DNA from 3 places in the Lysinibacillus sp. G4S2 genome. Region 2 is predicted to be linked to each of the others. Evidence: riboswitches for the same ligand, from Rfam matches in the RefSeq annotation. Region 2 holds a riboswitch; each other region holds the start of a gene.
The links. Region 2 has a riboswitch for thiamine pyrophosphate ahead of thiT (energy-coupled thiamine transporter ThiT). Riboswitches for the same ligand answer to the same signal wherever they lie in the genome.
Positions count from the first base shown of each region.

Region 1: it holds a riboswitch for thiamine pyrophosphate, as region 2 does, so the genes downstream of both, thiC (phosphomethylpyrimidine synthase ThiC) here and thiT (energy-coupled thiamine transporter ThiT) in region 2, are expected to answer to the same signal.
Region 3: it holds a riboswitch for thiamine pyrophosphate, as region 2 does, so the genes downstream of both, thiM (hydroxyethylthiazole kinase) here and thiT (energy-coupled thiamine transporter ThiT) in region 2, are expected to answer to the same signal.

Region 1 covers NZ_JAUCFJ010000002.1:226,573-231,586, reverse strand. The annotation lists gene thiC (phosphomethylpyrimidine synthase ThiC) at 1-1,714, opposite strand, end outside; TPP riboswitch at 1,849-1,963, opposite strand; gene QUF91_RS01425 (AEC family transporter) at 2,178-3,107, opposite strand; gene QUF91_RS01420 (methyl-accepting chemotaxis protein) at 3,273-5,014, opposite strand, start outside.
Region 2 covers NZ_JAUCFJ010000002.1:4,738,029-4,743,042, reverse strand. The annotation lists gene QUF91_RS24315 (AAA family ATPase) at 1-2,061, shown strand, start outside; gene QUF91_RS28345 (LUD domain-containing protein) at 2,705-2,857, opposite strand; gene QUF91_RS24305 (magnetosome magnetite crystal formation protein family) at 3,010-3,342, opposite strand; TPP riboswitch at 3,466-3,573, shown strand; gene thiT (energy-coupled thiamine transporter ThiT) at 3,740-4,300, shown strand; gene QUF91_RS24295 (hypothetical protein) at 4,496-4,672, shown strand; gene map (type I methionyl aminopeptidase) at 4,723-5,014, shown strand, end outside.
Region 3 covers NZ_JAUCFJ010000002.1:4,130,349-4,135,362, forward strand. The annotation lists gene sppA (signal peptide peptidase SppA) at 1-794, opposite strand, end outside; gene mbcS (acyl-CoA synthetase MbcS) at 981-2,555, opposite strand; TPP riboswitch at 2,743-2,841, shown strand; gene thiM (hydroxyethylthiazole kinase) at 2,934-3,689, shown strand; gene thiD (bifunctional hydroxymethylpyrimidine kinase/phosphomethylpyrimidine kinase) at 3,689-4,519, shown strand; gene thiE (thiamine phosphate synthase) at 4,509-5,014, shown strand, end outside.

The sequences.
Region 1 (5,014 bases), 4.5 Mb from region 2:
TAGCTTCAGTAGTATTCATATCTCTATCCTTCGCATAATTACGAATATCCTGTGAGATTCTCATACTGCAAAACTTAGGTCCACACATTGAACAGAAGTGCGCAGTTTTCGCTCCTTCTGCAGGCAATGTTTCATCATGATATTCTACTGCACGCTCTGGATCTAACGATAGGTTGAATTGATCGCGCCAGCGGAATTCAAAGCGTGCTTTAGATAGTGCATCATCACGTTGCTGTGCTCCCGGATGCCCTTTCGCTAAATCAGCGGCGTGTGCAGCAATTTTATACGTAATAACCCCTACACGAACGTCCTCACGATTTGGTAAGCCGAGATGCTCTTTAGGTGTTACATAACATAGCATTGCCGTACCAAACCACCCTATCATCGCAGCACCAATAGCTGATGTAATATGGTCATAGCCAGGAGCAATATCTGTTGTCAGCGGCCCTAAAGTATAGAAAGGAGCCTCTTTACACAGCTCTAACTGCTTGTCCATATTTTCTTTAATAAGATGCATTGGTACATGCCCTGGCCCTTCTACCATCACCTGTACATCATGCTTCCAGGCAATTTGCGTTAATTCCCCTAGCGTTTCTAGCTCCGCAAACTGTGCCTCATCATTAGCATCTGCAATAGAACCAGGACGCAAACCGTCACCTAAAGAGAAGGCAACATCATAGGTTTTCATAATTTCGCAGATTTCTTCAAAATGTGTATATAAGAAGCTCTCTTGGTGGTGGAATAAACACCACTGCGCCATAATCGAGCCTCCACGGGACACTATGCCCGTTACACGATTAGCTGTTAATGGCACATAGCGTAGTAGTACCCCTGCATGAATCGTGAAGTAATCAACACCTTGTTCGGCCTGCTCAATCAACGTATCACGATACACTTCCCACGTTAAATCCTCTGCCACACCATTTACTTTTTCAAGCGCTTGATAGATTGGCACTGTTCCTACTGGCACTGCGGCATTACGAATAATCCATTCACGTGTCGTATGAATATGCTTTCCAGTCGATAAATCCATAATGTTATCAGCACCCCAGCGTGTAGCCCATGTCATTTTTTCTACCTCTTCCGCAATTGAGGATGACACCGCTGAGTTTCCAATATTGGCATTAATTTTCACGTGGAAGTTACGTCCAATAATCATTGGCTCGGCTTCAGGGTGATTAATATTAGAAGGCAAAATAGCACGACCTGCCGCAATTTCTGAGCGCACGAATTCAGGGTCTATATTTTCGCGAATCGCTACAAATTCCATTTCTGGAGTAATTATTCCCTTTCGCGCATAGTGAAGCTGTGTTACATTTCTACCTTTCTTAGCACGCAGAGGTTTTCTAGATAAATCAGGAAAAACATTTTCTTTAATACGTGGATCATCAGCATTACGGAAACCGTTATCCTCTGGCTTAATAGTACGACCTTCGTATTCCTCGACGTCCCCCCGTTCTTTGATCCATGCACTACGTAAAGCTGGCAATCCTTTCGTAATGTCTACTTTATATGCAGGATCAGTATACGGGCCACTCGTATCATAAACACGAACCGGCGCATTTTCCTCTTCACCAAAGCTTCCTGTCGTAGGACTTAAAGCAATTTCACGCATTGGTACTAAAATATCTGGTCGAGATCCTTCTACGTAAACTTTTTTACTTCCTTCAAAACTAGACATAATCGTAATATTCTTGTCGCTAACTGTTGTCATAAACTACTTCGCTCCCTTTTATATTTATATAAGGACCGAATCTAGCTCACCCCAACAAAAACAAAAGCCGAATCCAAAAAATTTTTGGATCCGGCTAAGAATGTAAAGGTATAGTTATCGCAAATAACATAGAGTGCAATAATGGTTAACTTTCCCACGCTGGTATGAGCCAGATCAGGTCCAAAGGGTCAAGAAACCTCAATGCGTTTCCCTCTCAGCCTGACTCATCAGACTCCCCTAGTTAGTACTTATTAAGTTTGATGCTAGTGTAGCAGATATTGCTAAGAGATGGAAGCTTCATTTGATAATTTTTGGCACACTCATCAAGTGTCATATGAAAGCTTTGAAGATTTATCGGAACAATTTCAGTTTTTATCGGAACAAAATCTCATTTTATCGGAACAATTTTAGCTTTTATCGGAATATTATCTAGTTTTATCGGAACGATTTCAGTTTTTACTCACTAGGTAAACAACAGCTCCGCTACATAAATCACAATCGTCACTGTAATACAGCTTACAATCGTTGAAAATAAAACTGTTTGTGCAGCAGTTGCCGATTCCACGTCATATTCTAATGCCAAACTAGAGCTATTTCGCGACGTTGGGAAAGAACTAGCTATAAAAAGAGATTGTGCCACGACACCATCTAAACCAAGTGTAAAAATGATAAGTAATGCTACGGCTGGCCCTACGATTAGTCGTGTAAAACAACTAATAAATACCGTCTTATTGAACATCGATTTGATTTCAAGCTGTGATAGCTGGGCCCCTAATGTTATTAACGCTACAGCGATAAAGCCATCTGCCACATGGTCTATCGGAATTTTTATAAACTGCGGGATAGCGATATCAAAAAAGTTCAGCGCTACACCAATAATAAGCGCATGAATAATAGGCATTTTGAGGAAATCTTTCACAATGGACATGCCCGATTTCGTTGAAGAAATTAAATTGTATAAGCCGTATGTATAGGTCGTCATATTTTGAAATATCACAAGAATGACCTGAATCGCTACTCCAATCGGCTGCGTCACGAAAATCATTTGCGCGACCGGAATACCATAGTTGCCTGAATTAATAAGGACAACACTATTTTTAAACACTGCAGCCTCTGTTTTTACTAAACCAAGTCCCTTTGCTATAAAGTGACTAAGCACCATTTGACTGCCGATAAAGAGTAAAATAAATAACGCAACTTGTCCAAGTACCGACAGCTCGATACTCGTTTCATATAAATTCACAAAAACAGCGGCTGGCATGAAGCAATATGTAATAAGCTGAGATAGCGCTTTTAAATTAAAGCGAAATTTCTTTTGTAAAACTGCACCAAGTACTAAAAGCACTAAAATAGGAGCTACAATTTGGAAGAAGATCATACCGAGATACATCATATCGATGTCCCCCTTTCCTCTCCTATAGTAGTGCTGTTTTTATGCTCGGTCAATGCACCTCAACGTTAACCTAGCAGAAATGTACAACACGTTTTTATTAGGAAATGCAACAAGAAAGACTGCCTCATATATCAGACAGTCTTTCATACAAATCATTATTTAACATTAAGCAAGCTTAAATCGATTAACGACCGCTTGTAGTTCCTTTGAAATCTCATTCATACTATTGATGGATTCTGCAACCTTTTGTAGTTCCGCTTGTTGATCAATAGCAGATGCACTTACCTGTTCTGCAGATGCAGCAGTTTCCTCAGAAATAGCAGAGATACTCTGAATCGCCATAATCGCTTGATTTTTATGCTCTAACATGTGAGAAAGCATAGACATTAACTCATTAATCGACGTTTCGATAGAACTAGAAAGCTCGCTATTGTCTTTAAACGCAATCTCCGTGCTTTGTACAGACTCATTTTGAGCTTGCATTAAGCCTGCGTTTGAAGCAATGACAGCAACTGTTTGCTGAGAGTTTTCAAGAATACTACCTACTGTTCGCTTAATGACCTCTGTTTCCTTTTTGGATTGCTCTGCTAACTTTCGTACTTCCTCAGCGACAACTGCAAAACCTTTACCATGCTCACCAGCACGAGCCGCTTCAATACTTGCATTTAAGGCTAATAAATTCGTTTGCTCTGTAATGCCTTGAATTGACGCTATAATTTGATTGATATCAGAAATATTAGACGCCAATGACTCCATTTGCTGCTGAATACGTCCATTCATTGCATTCGTTTCTGAATTACGTTCACGTAAGCTCTCGACTTCTTTCATTCCTCTATCTGTAGTTGCTTTTGTTTTATTCGATAGCTCATCCATTTCATTCGAAAGCGTTGTAATAGCATCAATTTGATCAGACAAATCCATTATTTGATAATTTGTTTCTTCTGTATCCTCAGATTGCTTCGATGCTCCTTGCGCAATTTCATTAATGGCTACAGAGACCTCTTGACTTGAAGCAACGATTTCATTAAACGCTTCGTGAACATGATTGGATGCTTGATTTAGCGATGTCGCAGAATTCAGCACTGTTTGAATGGCACTATTCGTTTGATCCAACATATTATTATAAGCTAATGCAACCGCACCAATCTCATCAGGTTTAATATACTTCTCATCTACTTTTTGAGTTAAATCCCCATCTGCTGCCGTTTCAATAGAAGTCCGTAAAAACTTTAATGGCTTCAATAATTTATAGATAAACAGCGCACTAGCAACGGTCATTAAAACGACTATAATAATTGACGCTATGATTGTAAAAACAAGTACATGATTATACGTTTCTAATATTTTGGATTTTGGTAGCACTATTTGTACAGTCCATGTTTCATCAATTCCATCTAAAATCATCGGAGCAAAAACATTAAATGAATTTTCCTTAAGCTCTTTGGAATCCACATACATACTTTTGAGCTCGCCTTTTTCCATTGTTTGTCTAATGCTTGCCCAGTCCATATTATCTTGCATATTTTGTCCCTTTAAAGCCTCACCAAAGCTATTTGCAGTTAAAACTCCTTTATCAGTAATGATAGCTGCATAGCCACCTTCTGGCTTTACGGACTCTGTCAATTCTTTTAAATAATCAATAGCTAAATCAGCCGTCAATATGCCGAAAAATTCTCCTGAAGCATCGACTAATGGAACAGAAATCGTTGTCATCGGTACTGTCTGTCCATTTACATTATAGTCATAGGGCTCCGTTAGAACTGCCCGTCCTTGTTCTTTTGGTATCCAATACCATTCAGAAACACCCTTATCTTCGAGGCCTTCAAGAGAAGCAGTTGTTATTTTATCCCCATCTTTACTTAAATAAGGGACAAAGCGATTTTTTGAATCCACCAAAGTAGCATTAA
Region 2 (5,014 bases):
AAAGAACAATCCAATCAGCAAGCAATTATAGAGCAACAAAACGCAGAAGCTCAGTTAAAAGTAGCACAAGAGAAGTTCAACGCTGAAGAGGCGAAAGAGCCTGAACGTCAGCAAGTTTTACAGCAGGAATTACAGCTACAAGCATTATTGCCGAAATTTGAAGCGTATGAAAATAATCTTCAGCAAATGCAAATAGCTGAGCAATATGTTGAAACAGCAAAGCGAGCTGTAGAAGATAATAGGACAATCGTAGAAAAAGAACATAAGCAATTTCAGCAACTTACAACAACAATTGAGCAATTTGAAAAACAAATGGAGCCATACGAGGGTTATTTAGAACAGTTGCCGAAGCTAAAAGAGCAAGTATCATTACTAGCGCAAGTTGAAAAATACACTAGAGCTGTTGAGACTGCTGAGCACGATGTCTTCACTACTAACGTCCACTATCAAGAAAGTAAGCAGGCTCTTCAAAAGCTGGAGCAGCAATGGATTGCAAGTCAGGCGAGTATTTTAGCACAGCAGCTGAAAGACGGGGAGCCTTGCCCAGTATGCGGTAGTACAACTCATCTTGAAACACATCGCGAGCAATTAGAGGTTATCGAATTAGCACAGGTGGAAGTTTTACGAGTAAAGGCAGCTGCTGATGAGCGCAAGTTTTTAGAGAAAGAAGCTTTATTTAATTCTACAAAGCAACTTTTACAAGAAGCGCTAGAGCAGTTAAAGACTAATGAAATTGATCAAGAAAATCAAGCACAACTTGCAGCTTCCTTACACAATGTAGAGCAACAAATTACACTATTAAAAGTAGTGAGCACTCAATTAGTTGATGTACGCATACAACAAAAGGATTATCGTGTGCAAATGGAGCGTCTTCAAGAAAAGCAAATAAAGCTAGAGCAATATTTAGCGGAAAAGACGAAGGAATTTACAAAACAACAAGCAGTTGTGGAAGAGCAACAAAAGAATATTCCAGAAAATCTTAAAACGTTACAGGCATTAAAGCAGGCAATTGCTGATCTTAGTTCACAAAAGGTGGCATTACAAACTGCCTGGCATGCTAGCCAACAAAACCTGCAATCTGCCAAGGAAGCAGCGAATAATACTAGAATGGCAGTGGAAATAACTAAACAAGCTTACGAGGAATTGAAGCTGAAAATGGATGAAAAGCGCGAGCAATTTTCAGTAAGTATGAAGGAAGCGGGCTTTGACAGCTATGAAGAGTTTGCGGCTGCAAAGCGTAGCGTGATGCAAATAGAGGTTTTACGGAAAGCTTGTAGTGATTATGCTCTGCAAATAAACACATTGCAAGTACAAATTACTGAGGGAGCAAAGCATCTTAAAGGTCAAGAGAAACAAGATTTAACGTTAATGGAAGAAAAGTTAGAGATGCTCCGTGTGACATATGAAGAAGCCTTTAAAGTATTACAACAGATAGAAGGATTTGCGAAAGCGTGCACAGACTTTATCGAAAAAGTTGAGGAAACGGAACAGGAAATACGCTCCCTTGAAAAAGAGGCGGGACGGGTGAAGGAACTCTATGCAATGTTAAATGGACAGAATGCGAAAAAGCTATCCTTTGAGCGTTATATTCAAATCAATTATTTAGATAAAATTACAGAGGCAGCGAACGTCCGTCTACATCATTTATCCAATGGGCAATTTGAGCTACGACGTTCAGATCGATTAGAAAAGCATGCGAAGCAAAGTGGACTTGGACTAGATGTATATGATGCTTATACGGATCAATTACGAGATGTGAAGACATTATCAGGGGGAGAAAAGTTTAATGCATCTTTAAGTCTTGCCCTTGGTATGGCAGATGTCATTCAAAGCTTCCAAGGTAATGTTCGTATTGAAACGATGTTTATTGATGAGGGCTTTGGTTCTCTCGATGAAGAAGCATTGAATAAGGCGATTGATACTCTTATTGATTTACAAGATTCTGGACGCATGATTGGTGTCATATCACACGTTGCAGAATTAAAAGCTACAATGCCCGCAGTTTTACATGTTGAAAAAACAATGAATGGTCACAGTCAAACATATTTTGAAGTGAAGTGAAAAACAAAACGATCAAAATCTTTGTGAATGTTGTGGCGTTTTAAATCCAGGGTGATTTTCATTCTAGGCAACTTTCTTTCCTGTTGGCGAGTGTCGAGCTACTTCCACTTCATTCAACGATAGCGTAGAACTTTTATAAATTTTACGCATTTTAAAAGGAAAGCTATGACTACTCACCATAATCGAACAGAACAGACTTATAACAGAGAGCGATTGTACATCTAATTGTTGCTGTCGCTTCGCTTTCGCACAGATAAAGCATTTGTAGCTGACGCTTCGCTTTGCCGAAGAGCCATATTTTATTTAATATGACGCCTTAATTTCATTTCAACAACAATAAAAGAGACTGGGACAAAACTGGTCAAAACCTTAAAAAGCGCGAGAAATCAATTTAGAAACGTTGATTTCTCGCGTTTTTTTGATGTTAAATTTTGCGTAAAAAAATATGCTTATGTGCAAATTATCAGTGCGGTCAGATAATAGGTAGATGTCGATATTTTTCGAAAGTTGGTTGATAAATTAAAAAAGTTGGGTGATAAATCGATAAAGTTGGTCGATAAACAATCAAAAGTTCTCGATAAATCTCAAAACTGCAGCTCATTAAAAATTTTTGTCGCTGCACTTCTGTTGCAGAAAACCCTTCCTATAAATCATCAATAATAATGTAGGTCATGTACATAGGGCCGTGAACACCGACAACTAAAATTATTTCAATATCAGCAGAGTTACTAGGTCCGGAAATAACCCCATTTAACTTTAGGAGCGTATTATTTCTTATAGATGTTTTTGGAGGAATTAGTTGTTCCCTTCTTTGTAGCGATTACTTTTTTTACAATTGGGATAACGAAAGGTGCTAATTTTACGGCGGTTTTGACAACTTTAGATACTTTCATTAAAATAACAGCTCCTTTAACTCTTAGTATTACCTGTTCAATTCCGTAATGAAACTTATCGGATCACGCGAACAGCTTGAATAATATTCCAAATTACGATGCCTAGAGAGATGAGTAAGTAAATTGCGAATGAAGCAAACCAAATGATAAGAAACGTAGTGCTACCTGAATCCGGTTCAAAAGTGTTAAATGATAAAGTTGAGAAGATAAAGACGGCGAAGAAGATAATTCCAAACACGACTGGAATTAAATGAGATATAAGTGCTCGGATAGAATGTTTCTTGACGTAGCTATCTTTTGAAACAAAATAAACCACTATTGGCACAATAAAAGGTGCGAACAAAATACTGAGATAACTAAAGGCAGACAAAACTTTTTGGTTCTCCATAGTAGTACCTCCTTTTTTTATATTTACGCATGAAAAACAGCAAAGTTTCAAAAAAAATGTGGAAGAGGTTGTAATCATAACCGTGTTTGCGTACAATTAGGTAGTTCAATTAAATTAAGATGTAACGACCACAAGGGGAGCTGATGATGTCAGCTGAGACTGGGCACTTAATGCCTTGACTCTTTGAACCTGTAAGTTAACACTTGCGTAGGGATGTGGATAGAAACCGACACTTTTACGATGTGAGGCTCTGTCCTGGCATCGTTTTTTCTTTATTCGGTCACTAAAAACGTACTGAGTAGAGATTAAGTCTTTTTGGTGTCAGATAGGGACATATTTATCGAATGTTTTCTATTCCTGCTCTTGTATCCTACATCGGAACAAAGGAGAGAATAATATGGACAAAAAAAGACTTTTAATGCTTGTGGAGATTGCAATATTCGCAGCGATCGGTCTAGTGCTTGATCAGGTTTCCTTTAAAGTATGGGCACAAGGTGGCTCTGTTAGTCTAGTGATGGTGCCAATAATTTTAATAGCATTCCGATGGGGCCTTATTCCAGGTCTAACGACGGGCTTACTAATTGGTGTTATGCAAACAATGTTTGGTGCCTATATTGTACATTGGCTTCAAGGATTACTCGATTACGGCGTTGCCTTCACTGTAGTTGGTTTAGCTGCAATTGTTCGTCGACCAGTACTTGAGGCTGCGAAAAATTTAAACAAAACAAAAATGGCACTTTATATTATTTTAGGAACTGTATTAGCAGGGTTTTTACGTTATGCGGCACATACAATTGCTGGCGCTGTATTTTTCTCAGAATATGCTGGCGATCAAAATGCATGGATTTATTCAATCATCTATAATGGAACATATATGCTACCAGCAACGGTTTTAACAGCAATTGTTGCTGTTCTGTTATTTACAGCCGCTCCTCAATTAATGCAACGAAAATCATAACTATTATGCCCTTCACATGAGTGGAGGGTTTTTATTTTTATTAAATTGAATGGGGGATTATTGCTTTTTTAGCTAGTTAGGGATGACGTATAGTAAACCGTATGTTATGAAAATAAGTTGTTCTTCGTTCCGGCTGGGCGACTCTTTGGGGATCAGCGTCACAGATGAGACCCTGCAGCGCAGCGGATGTTTTCTGTGCTAAAGCAAAGCGACAGCAACAAATGTATTCTCTGTGCTAAAGCGAAGCGACAGCGGCAAAGCGCCCAGCCGGAACGGAAATCGATCTCACGTTTTGGAGATGAGCCTGTTTTTCAGCACTTTACAATTTATGATGACATACAATATTTAAAGCGTTTAGCGTTTTTTGTATAAAAAGTTATGTTATATTATTGAATAGATATTAGATGAAAGGGACGTTAAAAATGATCGTAAAAACGCAAGAAGAGATTGAAGCCTTTAAAAAAATCGGCCGTATTTGTGCTGAAATTCGTGAAGCAATGAAGGCCGCTACAAAACCAGGTGTAACTACACTGGAACTAGATGAAATTGCAGGCCGTATGTTTGCTGAGGCAGGAGCAGTTTCTGGACCTAAAGGGGAGTATGATTTCCCAGGATACACATGTATTAGTGTTAATGAGGAAGTCGCACATGGTATTCCAGGTAAACGTGTGATTAATGAGGGAGATATCGTAAACATTGATGTATCTGGTTCAT
Region 3 (5,014 bases), 610 kb from region 2:
TCATCAATTAAGCCTGCTTCAAGAGCCTTCGTACCGCTAAGAATTCGACCATCGGCAACTTTTTTCACTTCAGCTTCAGACATACTACGTCCTTCTTCAACAATATCAACGAATTCCTCATACGTTTCATTAATCATATCTTGCATCATTGCACGCTCTTCCGGCGTCACTTCACGCATTGGACTAAGCATATCCTTATGTGCACCAGATTTAAATGTTTCATATTTAAAACCAACTTTTTCAGCTAGTTTTTGATAATTTATGGATTGCATAATGACACCAATCGAACCTGTAATTGTATCACGTTGTGCAAATATTTTATCTGCTGGTGCTGAAATATAATAACCACCTGAAGCAGCCATCGAATCCATAGAAACATAGATTGGAATTTGTCGCTCTTCTTTAATTTTCACGAGCTTTTTATATATTTCTGCTGATTCCTTTACACCACCACCTGGTGAATTAACACTTAGGACAATACCTTGTACAGACTTATCATTTAAAATAATATCTAATTGATTTAAGAAAAATTGATGATCATACGCAACTGGTTGCCATACTGTGCCTGAACCAATATCTTGAATCGTACCATCAACCTTTAAGTATGCAATACGTTTATCCATATTGCCGTCTTCTTTAACCGCTTCTGTTATCTCCAAATTGTTTCCAGCTACTAAGCTATCAAAATTGCTAAAGAAATCTGATTTAAAAATTGCAAATAGGGTGTTCATCCCCAATGAAAATACTAATAGGACACCTGCAATTATTAAAGCAACCCACCTTTTAACATTCATGTCTTTCCGCCTCCTCTTCACGTTATACGATTGACATTCTAATTTGTTTCACTTTTTTGCAACAATATGCAAATGTTTTAACCTATATTACATTACCTAATATCACGAAAAAAATCAAAGTTCATAGAAAAAGCGCGAACTTTGATTTTATCGACATTATTTCCTAGGAAATGATTAATGTCTGCTCTATTGATTTTTTTCTTGCTCACGTAATTCGACACGACGAATTTTGCCTGATGAAGTCTTTGGTAGCTCCGTTACAAATTCAATCGCGCGAGGATATTTATATGGCGCTGTTAAAGTCTTCACATGGTTTTGTAGTTTTTTTATCAGTGCTTCATTACCAATTTCTCCATCATGGAGCACGATATATGCCTTCACAATATTTCCACGAACCTCATCTGGACTCGCAACAACTGCAGTTTCTTTAACTGCTGAATGCTTCAATAATGCATCTTCTACTTCAAATGGTCCTATCGTATAGCCAGACGAAATAATGATATCATCTCCGCGTCCTTCAAACCAAAAATAACCATCTTCATCTTTATATGCACGATCTCCGGTAATATACCAATTGCCTCTAAATTGTAAATTTGTACGTTCTAGATCATTTAAATATTTTTTAAATAACGCGGGTGTTTCACGGTGTACAGCAATATCTCCAACTTCTCCAATTGCAACTGGATTTCCAAAATCATCGATAATTTCAACAGTATTTCCCGGAGTAGGTTTACCCATTGAGCCAATTCTAGCCTTCATTCCTACCATTGTACCAACAAGTAACGTATTTTCTGTTTGTCCATAACCATCTCGCACTTGTAAATTCAAGACCTCCGAAAATACTTTTATCACTTCACTATTTAAAGGCTCGCCTGCTGACACGGCTTGACGAATTGCACTTAAATTGAAATCTTGTAAATTTTCAAGTGCTGCCATAAATCGATATTCGGTTGGTGTACAGCACAGAATATTAATATGGAATTTTTCAAGCAGCGTGAGGTATGTTGTCGCATCAAAGTGACCTTTGTAGACAAATGCTGTTGCACCACTTCCTAATGTAGCGAGAAACGGACTCCAAATCCATTTTTGCCAGCCTGGAGCTGCTGTAGCCCAAACTATGTCACCTTCTTGAACACCTAACCAATTCGGTGCAGTTGTTCGTAAATGTGCATAACCCCAGCTATGTGTATGTACGGCTGCTTTTGGATTGCCTGTTGTACCACTCGTATAGGCTAAAAATGCAATGTCAGTACTTCTAGTAGGTGTAGAACTTATGTAGGTTGTTGGTTGGCTTTGCATTTTTTCAAGCAACGGCTGCCATGATTCATGTGCATGGCCAATGACAAATTTCTGTATGCCTTGTGAATTTTGAACAGCATCAAATTGTTCAACATAAGGCTCAAATGCAACAACGCCTTTTGCATTAGCATGATTGATTCGATATTCAATATCTTTAGTTCTCAACATCTCTGAGCTTGGTATAATCGTTAGCCCCGCCTTTAAGGCCGCAAGATAAACGATATACGCTTCAACTGATCTTGGTACCATGACTAAAATAACATCATCTTTTGTTAAACCATAAGATGTAAATACATGTGCTGCCTGATTCGCCTTTTCAAGTAAACTAGCATATGTAATGTATTGAATTTCCTCATTTTCGTTATAAACGATCAATGCATTTTTTGTAGAATCCTGTGCATATTTTTCGATTTCCTCTGAAATGTTATACCACTCTGGTGCGATTAAATCTTGTCGTTTCATGGCAAATGCCCCCTTTTGCTATGCTCATTATAAAACTCAATTTTTATCATTTTCAATGAAAGGCACTCAATTTTAAAAAGTCATGACAACTATCATGCTCTGCTATATGGCATCAGTCACGTCTTAGTTCAAAAAAACTCTCTATTGAACACTAAAGAAAAATATGGTACATTTTGGTCAACTAAAAGCAAGATTGCAGGGGGACTCATTTAGAGTTGAGAAGGTAAAACCTGACCCTTTGAACCTGTTAGTTAATACTGACGTAGGGAGCAATTCACATCTAATTCATTGATGAAAGGCTCTTTTTACGTGTTTTTTTCTGCACGAAAAAGGGCCTTTTTTGCATGCTTACGTCCATCCATTAGAGGAGGACTTAAATTGATTATTCAAAATATCCGTAAACAAAATCCACTGATTCATTGCATTACCAATTATGTTGTGGCAAATTTCCAAGCAAATGGCTTATTAGCAATAGGCGCTTCGCCAGTCATGGCTGATGACAGTCATGAAGTTGAAGAAATGGTCGCTATTGCTTCAGGCTTATTGTTAAATATCGGTACCCTTAATGAACAGATGAAAGAATCAATGCTACTTGCAGGAAAAAAGGCAAATGCTCAGGGCATTCCCGTTGTTTTAGATCCTGTTGCTGCAGGTGCAACTTCTTACCGTAAACAGACGGTACAGCAATTATTGGCGGAAATAAAATTTGCAGCAATTCGTTGTAATATCGGAGAGCTTGCAGCGATTGCCAATGTAGACTGGCAACAAAAAGGCGTAGATAGTGGTACTGGTTCAATTTCATTAGAAGTTGAGGCAAAACAAATAGCTCAACTCTACAATTGTATTGTTATTGTGACCGGTGAAAAGGATTTTATTACTGATGGCAAACAGCATCAATGGGTTACAGGTGGAAATTCTCAAATGACAGAAGTCACTGGAACTGGCTGCTTATTAAGTGCTATTTGTTGCGCCGCCTACACCGCAGGGAATGAACCATATTACCAATTGGTCGATACTTTATCGCTTTATAAAAAAGTGGCAGAACAAGCCGCTTCTGCGACTCATTACATTGGCGATTTTCAAATAACAATATTGAATGAACTACATCGTCTTTCCAAGGATGGTGAAGAATGATGCATATTGTAACGACAATTGCTGGTTCAGATAGTGGTGGCGGTGCGGGCATACAAGCTGATTTAAAAACATTTCAGGAATTAAAGGTGTTTGGAACGTCTGTTATTACAGCTTTAACTGCCCAGAACACACTTGGTGTATCGGATGTCTTACCAATTGAAGTTAGCTTTGTTGAAAAACAACTTAAAGCACTAATCGAGGATTTTTCAATTAGTGCTATTAAAACAGGAATGCTATTTTCTTCCGAAATAATTCAATCAATCGCACATATTTTAGCCGAAGTAAATATTCCACTAATTGTCGATCCAGTCATGATTGCAAAAGGTGGCGAAAGCTTATTACAGCAAGAAGCAATTGTTGCAATACGTAGGTATTTACTTCCTTTAGCAACAATCGTAACACCGAACATACCTGAAGCTGAAACACTTTCTGGAAGAAAAATTAAAACGTTGGCAGATATTCAGGACGTGGCTTACATCTTCTTACAAATGGGCGTTCAATGTGTCATTATTAAAGGCGGTCATTTAGCCGATAAATATTATGCTATTGACTATGTATTTTTGCAAGATGGTCAATCATTTTCCATGCAGTCCACTCGTATTGCTACAAAAAATACACATGGTACAGGCTGTACGTTCTCCGCTGCACTAACTGCTTTTCTTGGAAGTGGGCTTCCCATTAAAGAAGCGATTGTGGAAGCAAAAAAGTTTATTCAATTAGCCATAACTCATGATTTATCTCTCGGTCATGGTCATGGTCATGGTCCAACAAATCATTTTGCTTATCAAAACTTTAAGGATTCTTATGAGGTGATCATTCATGAAACGTGACGATTTACAGTTATATTTTATTATGGGTACTCTTAATGTTTTAAATCAGGAGCCACTAAACGTTTTAGAGAAGGCTCTACAATCCGGAATTACCATGTTTCAATTTCGTGAAAAAGGACCAAATGCTCTCACTGGACAAGCGTATGAAAGTTTTGCAAGAGACTGTCAAAAGCTCTGTCAACAATATAATGTTCCGTTTATCGTCAATGATGATGTAGAGCTTGCTGTAAAGCTTGGAGCTGATGGTGTTCATATTGGACAAAAGGATTTACCTGTGTCGCTGGTACGCGAAAAAGTTGGTAACATGATTTTAGGTGTTTCTGTTCATTCACAAGCTGAATTACAAACTGCCCTACAATATGGGGCTGACTATGTAGGAATTGGCCCTATTTTCGCAACCACCTCTAAAAGCGATGCTAACCCACCTAGTGGAACTAATTTTTTAGAGCAAGTTCGGATACGATATCCGGAGCTCCCTATCGTTGCAATTGGAGG